2 linked regions of the Thioclava sp. GXIMD2076 genome follow. The protein of the gene in region 1 binds, or shares a complex with, the protein of each later gene. Links are inferred from orthologs where the notes say so. Each region holds a gene or a part of one and is shown in the gene's direction. Other genes may lie near its edges.

The links.
Region 2: the proteins of eno (region 1) and WDB91_RS13560 are in contact, whole or in part, in a solved structure (PDB 2FYM), measured with the Escherichia coli proteins. The link is inferred for Thioclava sp. GXIMD2076 from one-to-one orthologs.

The regions. Positions count from the first base shown.
Region 1 is NZ_CP149932.1:2,352,455-2,355,629, forward strand. What follows is about bases 24-2,878. They hold eno (phosphopyruvate hydratase), read left to right. Parts: upstream 24-739; coding sequence 740-2,017; downstream 2,018-2,878. Other genes in these bases: WDB91_RS11540 (endonuclease/exonuclease/phosphatase family protein), read left to right, coding at 24-571; WDB91_RS11550 (DMT family transporter), read left to right, coding at 2,219-2,878. In the rest of the region: more of WDB91_RS11540, read left to right, coding at 1-23; more of WDB91_RS11550, read left to right, coding at 2,879-3,133; WDB91_RS11555 (cupin domain-containing protein), read left to right, coding at 3,130-3,175. UniProt on the Escherichia coli protein: Catalyzes the reversible conversion of 2-phosphoglycerate (2-PG) into phosphoenolpyruvate (PEP). It is essential for the degradation of carbohydrates via glycolysis.
Region 2 is NZ_CP149932.1:2,740,439-2,743,978, forward strand. The notes cover bases 221-3,440. They hold WDB91_RS13560 (ribonuclease E/G), read left to right. Parts: upstream 221-612; coding sequence 613-3,240; downstream 3,241-3,440. Other genes in these bases: WDB91_RS13565 (sigma-54 dependent transcriptional regulator), read right to left, coding at 3,385-3,440. In the rest of the region: rpsI (30S ribosomal protein S9), read left to right, coding at 1-56; more of WDB91_RS13565, read right to left, coding at 3,441-3,540. UniProt on the Escherichia coli protein: Endoribonuclease that plays a central role in RNA processing and decay. Required for the maturation of 5S and 16S rRNAs and the majority of tRNAs. Also involved in the degradation of most mRNAs.

The DNA.
Region 1 (3,175 bases):
CGGCGCGCGTCCGGCTGCGTTGACTGCGTCCCTTATCGAGGCCGAGACGGATTTCTGCACCATCGAGCAACCCCGCACCGGACCCGATAGTCTGGGCTGGCACGGTCAGGCATTTCTGGTGCGCAAGACCGTCGAGATGATCGATTGCAAGGGGATCGAATTGCCCGGCCTCGAGCCGCGCGGCGCGCTGCATCTGCATATCAAGGCCGAGGGCGATCTGCCCTTTTCCATTTTTGCAGCCCATCTGGGGCTACGCCGGGCGGACCGGCGCGCGCAATGGACGCGGATAGCCAAGGAGATGCTGGCAGCCTCTCCCGCGCCCGCCCTCGCCATTGGTGACTTCAACGAATGGTCGGGGCGTTCCGGCTTCGAGGCGCTGAGCGGCTTCTCGGTCCATGCACCTGGCGCCACCTACCCCTCGGTCGCGCCTGTCGGCAAGCTGGATCGAATCGTGACCTGCAACCGTGCGAGCATTGCCAAAATGGCTGTGCTCGACACCCAGCTGACGCGGCGTGCCTCGGACCATCTGCCGATCTGGGCTGATGTGAAAGGTCTGCGGCGCCGGCGCTGATCTACCTGACTATGCGGATGTCATACGAACATTCCACAAATTTCATGAAGTTGTGTCGCTAACACTCGCGTTAGCGGTAACAACGCCCTTTTCACTGGGGCTTGGCGAAGTTATAGCTTTACGCGGCCCATTAAGCACGCATGTGCAACGACAAGGGAAGAGAGTAATATGAGCACCATCATCGATATCCACGCGCGCGAGATCCTCGATAGCCGCGGCAATCCGACCGTCGAAGTCGACGTGATCCTCGAAGACGGCACCATGGGCCGCGCGGCTGTGCCCTCGGGGGCCTCGACCGGCGCGCATGAAGCGGTCGAGAAGCGTGATGGCGACAAGGCCCGCTATATGGGCAAGGGCGTGCTGGACGCGGTTGCGGCCGTCAATGGCGAGATCGCCGAAGCCCTCGTGGGCGCCGATGTCACCGAGCAGGTCGAGATCGACCGCACGATGATCGAGCTGGACGGCACCGAGAACAAGGGCCGCCTTGGCGCGAACGCGATCCTCGGCGTGTCGCTGGCCTGCGCGAAAGCCGCCGCCGATTACACCACCCAGCCGCTCTACCGCTATGTCGGCGGCACCTCGGCCCGCGTTCTGCCGGTTCCGATGATGAACATCATCAACGGTGGCGAACATGCTGATAACCCGATCGACATTCAGGAATTCATGATCATGCCCGTCTCGGCCGCGAATATCCGCGAAGCCGTGCGCATGGGCTCGGAAGTCTTCCACACGCTGAAAAAAGAGCTGACCGCGATGGGTCTGTCCACCGGTTTGGGCGATGAGGGCGGCTTCGCGCCGAACCTCTCCTCGACCAAGGAAGCGCTCGACGTGATCCTGAAATCCATCGAGAAAGCGGGCTACAAGCCGGGCGAGGATATCTATCTGGCGATGGATTGCGCCTCGACCGAATATTACAAGAACGGCAAATACGAGATGAAGGGCGAAGGCCTCTCGCTCACCTCGGAAGAGAATGCCGACTATCTTGTGAAGCTCTGCGAAGAATACCCGATCATCTCGATCGAGGACGGTATGGCGGAAGATGACTGGGCGGGCTGGAAGATCCTGACCGAGAAACTCGGCGACAAGATCCAGCTGGTGGGCGACGATCTGTTCGTGACCAACCCCAAGCGTCTGGCCGATGGCATCGAGCAAGGCGTGGCAAACTCCATGCTGGTGAAAGTGAACCAGATCGGTTCGCTGACCGAGACGCTCGAGGCCGTCGATATGGCCCACCGCGCACGCTACACCAATGTGATGTCGCACCGCTCGGGCGAGACCGAGGATGCGACCATCGCGGACCTCGCAGTTGCCACCAATTGCGGCCAGATCAAAACCGGCTCGCTCGCGCGTTCGGACCGGTTGGCAAAATACAACCAGCTGATCCGTATCGAGGAAATGCTGGGCGAGACCGCAATCTATGCGGGCCGTTCGATCCTGAAGAAATAAGACTTCGGTGAATACTTCGGAGAAAGGCGCGGAGATTCTCCGCGCCTTTTTTTAGTGGCGATACTTTCCGTATTTGGAAAGCGGTTACGCGTAGTTGAGGGAAGACGGAAAACGAAACCACGCGTAGTTTGCCCCTGCGCTACCGGTCGCGTGATCCCTATCCTGCCCCTCATGGGCCGGATCTTCTCCGAAGGACATCTCATGCAAAGACCGCTTATTCTGGGTGTTGCCGCAACGGCTTTCTGGGCCAGCAATTTCGAGGCGACCCGCATCGCCCTTGGCAGCCTGCCGCCTCTAAGCGTGGCAAGCCTGCGCTTTCTCATCGCGACAATCGCGATCCTCGTGCTCCTTATCTGGCGTGAAGGGTTGGCCATGGCGCCTCTCAGGCGGAACCTGCTCGCCTATATCATTCTGGGCAGTCTCGGGGTTGCCGGATTCAATGCGGCGCTCTGCATCGGGCTGCAAAGCACGAACCCGCAAACAGCGGCACTGATCATGGCCACCACCCCGATCACCTCTGCCATCTTTGACGCGGTCCTGTCGCGTAAACGCCCAAGCTGGCCCGCATTATCCGGCATGGCACTCAGCTTTGCGGGCGTCGCACTGGTGCTCGCACAGGGGCACATTGACGATATCTCCCGAAGGCTCAACTCCGGCGATCTGGTCATTCTTGCCGGTTCACTGGCATGGGCGGCCTATGGGGTGGGTTGCACGCGCTTTATACGGGGCTCCTCCCCGCTTGCCACAACAAGCTGGACGATGGTTTTCGGCACCCTCGCCCTGATCGGAACGAGCCTCCATGAGGGCAATCTTGTTGCCATCACTCTAGCCGCATCGCCGCCCAGCCTGATCGCCTCTCTGTGGATGGGGATCCTCGGCTCAATGCTGGCCTATATTTTCTGGACGGCGGCGATCGCCGCGCGCGGCGTGGCAAAGACCGCCATCCTGTTCAATCTCGTGCCGCTCTTTGCGGTGCTGATCGGCTGGGCGCTCGGACAGACACCTGCCCTCCTGCAGATCATCGGCACGGCTCTGACACTCCTCGGGGTCAGCCTGTCCCAGATCACCAGTCCACGCTTGACACTGCGCCGCCAACCAACGCTCAATGCGCCATGAGCACTGCAGATGATATCATCGAAACACTCCAGCTGGCCCCCC
Region 2 (3,540 bases), 390 kb from region 1 along the record:
GTAAGAAGTTCGGTAAGCGCAAAGCACGCCGTTCGTTCCAGTTCTCGAAGCGCTAATCTTCGCGACAATACTTTCCGAAAAGGGCCTGCCGCCGCGCAGGCCCTTTTCTTATGTCCGGACCCACACGGTCATATTTCTCACAAAGAGCGTAATTTTAGGCCGCCTGACCTTCCGATAAACCTTTGTTAACCATTCGTTGACGAAAAACAGATTGTGTTTTCCACAAGGCAACGTCTATTGTCGTAATTATGTTGGTGTATCGTCACGCGATGTGACCCACACCCACGGATTTCGCTGACTTCCGGTCGGAAGGTCTGCGCGGCACTCGCGCGGCCCCGTCCAGGATCAACCGATTGGCCGCAAGGCCGTAGCCACGCCGGGCAACCCGCTCATGGGAAGAACGGCAACAGTTTGGGGGCAGATCTTAGGGTCCTACCCCGCTTTTAGGATGAAACGCGATGACGCGAGTGGATAGACCAAGGAAGATGTCGGGCAGGCCAAACGCCGCCGCCTTCCCTCTGGCACCTCGCGCTCACGCCCCAAAAACAGACCACAGACCCCGCCCGCCCGGCTTATGCCGCGTGCGGGTGCCTCTGTGGGAAAGCAGGATAAATGGCAAAGAAGATGCTGATCGATGCCACGCACGCGGAAGAAACCCGCGTGGTGGTTGTGGACGGGAATAAAGTCGAGGAATTCGATTTCGAGACGATAAACAAGCGCCAACTCGCGGGAAATATCTACCTCGCGAAAGTGACGCGGGTCGAGCCCTCGCTTCAGGCAGCGTTCGTTGATTACGGCGGAAACCGCCACGGATTCCTCGCATTCGCCGAGATCCACCCCGATTACTACCAGATTCCCTCCGCTGACCGCGAGGCGCTCCTGGCCGAAGAACAGGCCATGGCGCAATCCGATGACGAGGAAGAGGACAAACCACAGCGTTCGCGCCGCCGTCGCCGCTCTTCCCGCAAGGATGACAGCCCCGCAGCTCAGGCCGAAGCCGCTGCCGCAGATGAAACTCTGCGTTCGGAAGACATTCCGGGCATGGGTGTTGCCGATCCGACCGACGAGGACGACCAGCACGAGGATCAGGGCTCGCTTGACGATCTCTCGGATGATCAGGATGACGATAACGCCTCCGAGAGCGATGACGATATCGAGTCGGTTGCCGAAGAAGATGTAACCGAAGAGATCCGCCGTCCGCGCAAGCCCCGCGCACGCCGCTTCAAGATTCAGGAAGTCATCAAGGTCCGCCAGATCATGCTGGTCCAGGTCGTCAAGGAAGAGCGCGGAAACAAAGGCGCGGCCCTGACCACCTATCTCTCGCTTGCAGGCCGTTACTGCGTTCTGATGCCCAACACCGCGCGTGGTGGCGGCATCTCGCGCAAGATCACTAATGCACCCGACCGCAAGAAACTCAAGGAAATCGCCTCGGAACTGTCAGTTCCGCAGGGCGCGGGCCTCATCATCCGCACGGCCGGCGCTCAGCGCACCAAGACCGAGATCCGCCGCGATTACGAATACCTTATCCGCATGTGGCAGCAGATCCGCGAACTGACGATGAAATCGGTCGCCCCTGCCCCCATCTATGAGGAAGGCGATCTGATCAAACGCTCGATCCGCGATCTCTACTCCAAGGATATCGACGAGGTTCTGGTCGAGGGCGAGCGCGGCTACCGTGCGGCCAAAGACTTCATGCGGATGATCATGCCCTCGCATGCGAAGAACGTGAAGCACTATGCCGAGGCGCTGCCGCTTTTCGCGCGCTATCAGGTCGAGGGCTATCTGGCCTCGATGTTCAACCCCGTAGTGCAGCTGAAATCCGGCGGTTATCTGGTGATCGGCGTGACCGAGGCCCTCGTGGCCATCGACGTCAACTCTGGCCGTGCCACCAAAGAAGGCTCGATCGAGGAGACTGCGCTCAAGACCAATCTCGAGGCCGCGGAAGAGGTCGCCCGTCAGGTGCGCCTGCGCGACCTTGCCGGTCTGATCGTCATCGACTTCATCGATATGGACGAGCGCAAGAACAACACCGCCGTCGAAAAGCGGATGAAAGACAAGCTCAAGACCGACCGCGCCCGCATCCAGGTGGGCCGTATCTCGGGCTTTGGCCTGATGGAAATGTCGCGCCAGCGTCTGCGCCCGGGGATGATCGAATCCACGACGCAGCCCTGCTCGCATTGCCACGGCACGGGCCTCATCCGCTCGGATGACAGTATGGCGCTGCAGGTCCTGCGCGCAATCGAGGAAGAAGCTACCCGCAAACGCGCCCGCGAGGTGCTGGTGCGTGTGCCGGTCGCCGTGGCCAACTTCCTGATCAACCAGAAGCGAGAGCATATCGCGCTGATCGAGAGCCGCTATGGTCTGTCTGTGCGTATCGAGGCGGATCCGGCGCTTGTCTCGCCCGATTACACGCTCGAGAAGTTCAAGACGGCCACGCGTGTGGTGGCGGAAGTGACCTCGAATGTGGTCCATGCCAGTGCCGAATTCATGACCGAGCTCGAGGAGTTCGACGCCGCCATCGACGCGGAAACGGCGGATGCGGAAGACGAGGACGCACCGGAGACCCTGACAGACACTCCGAGCGATACGACCAGCGAAGAAGGCCCGAAGAAAAAGAAACGCCGCCGTCGTCGCCGCCGGAAGTCCAACGGTGAGCAGAACGGTATCGAGGGTGAGTCGGATGACGAGAGCGCCGAGGATGCGGACGACCTCTCCGAAGAGAGCGCGGAAGACGAGACGGTAGACACCGAAGAGGCCTCCAAACCGAAACGTTCGCGTTCCCGCTCGCGCCGCCGCTCGAAATCGGATGCGGACACCGATGCCGAAGCGGATGCCGAGCCTCAAAAGGCGGAAGAGGCAGCGGAGCAACCGGCTGAAGAGACTGCACCGGAAGATTCACCCAAGCCGAAGCGCACTCGCTCGCGGAGCCGGAGCCGCTCGCGCAAAGACGAGACCGAGGCCGCATCAGAGGCATCGGCGAATACGGTGGAGAACGCGCCTGTTCAGGCAGAAGAGGCGCCCGTCGCAGAGGCCGCGCCCGCGCCCGCCGAGCAACCTGCCGCCGAGCCCGTTGCCGAGGCTTCAGCGGATGAGGGGCTGGCCGAGATCGCCGCGCCTGCCGCGCCGGTCGCGCAAGCCGAGACCACGCCGGAGCCTGCACCCGAACCGGCAATGGCGGAAGATCAGCCCGACGCGCCCACCGCTCCCAAGCGTCGCGGCTGGTGGAACGCAGGAAATTAACTTACGGAGGCCGGGCTCAGTCCCGGCCTCTTTCCTATCCGGTGCGTGCATCATTCGGGTCCCCCGCCTGCAACCACCCGATATTAAAAAAGGCGGGGTAGCCCCCGCCTTTTTGCCAGTCGAAAAGTCCTTGCCCGAACGGGGTCAGAGGTAGTCCTGACGGGCCAACCCGTATTTGGCCATCTTCTCGTTCAGCGTCCGGCGCGGTAGGCACAGCTCGTCCATCACGCTGGCAATCGAGCCCTTATGGCGGCGCATCGTATTATCGATGAGCATCTTCTCGAAATTCTCGACATATTC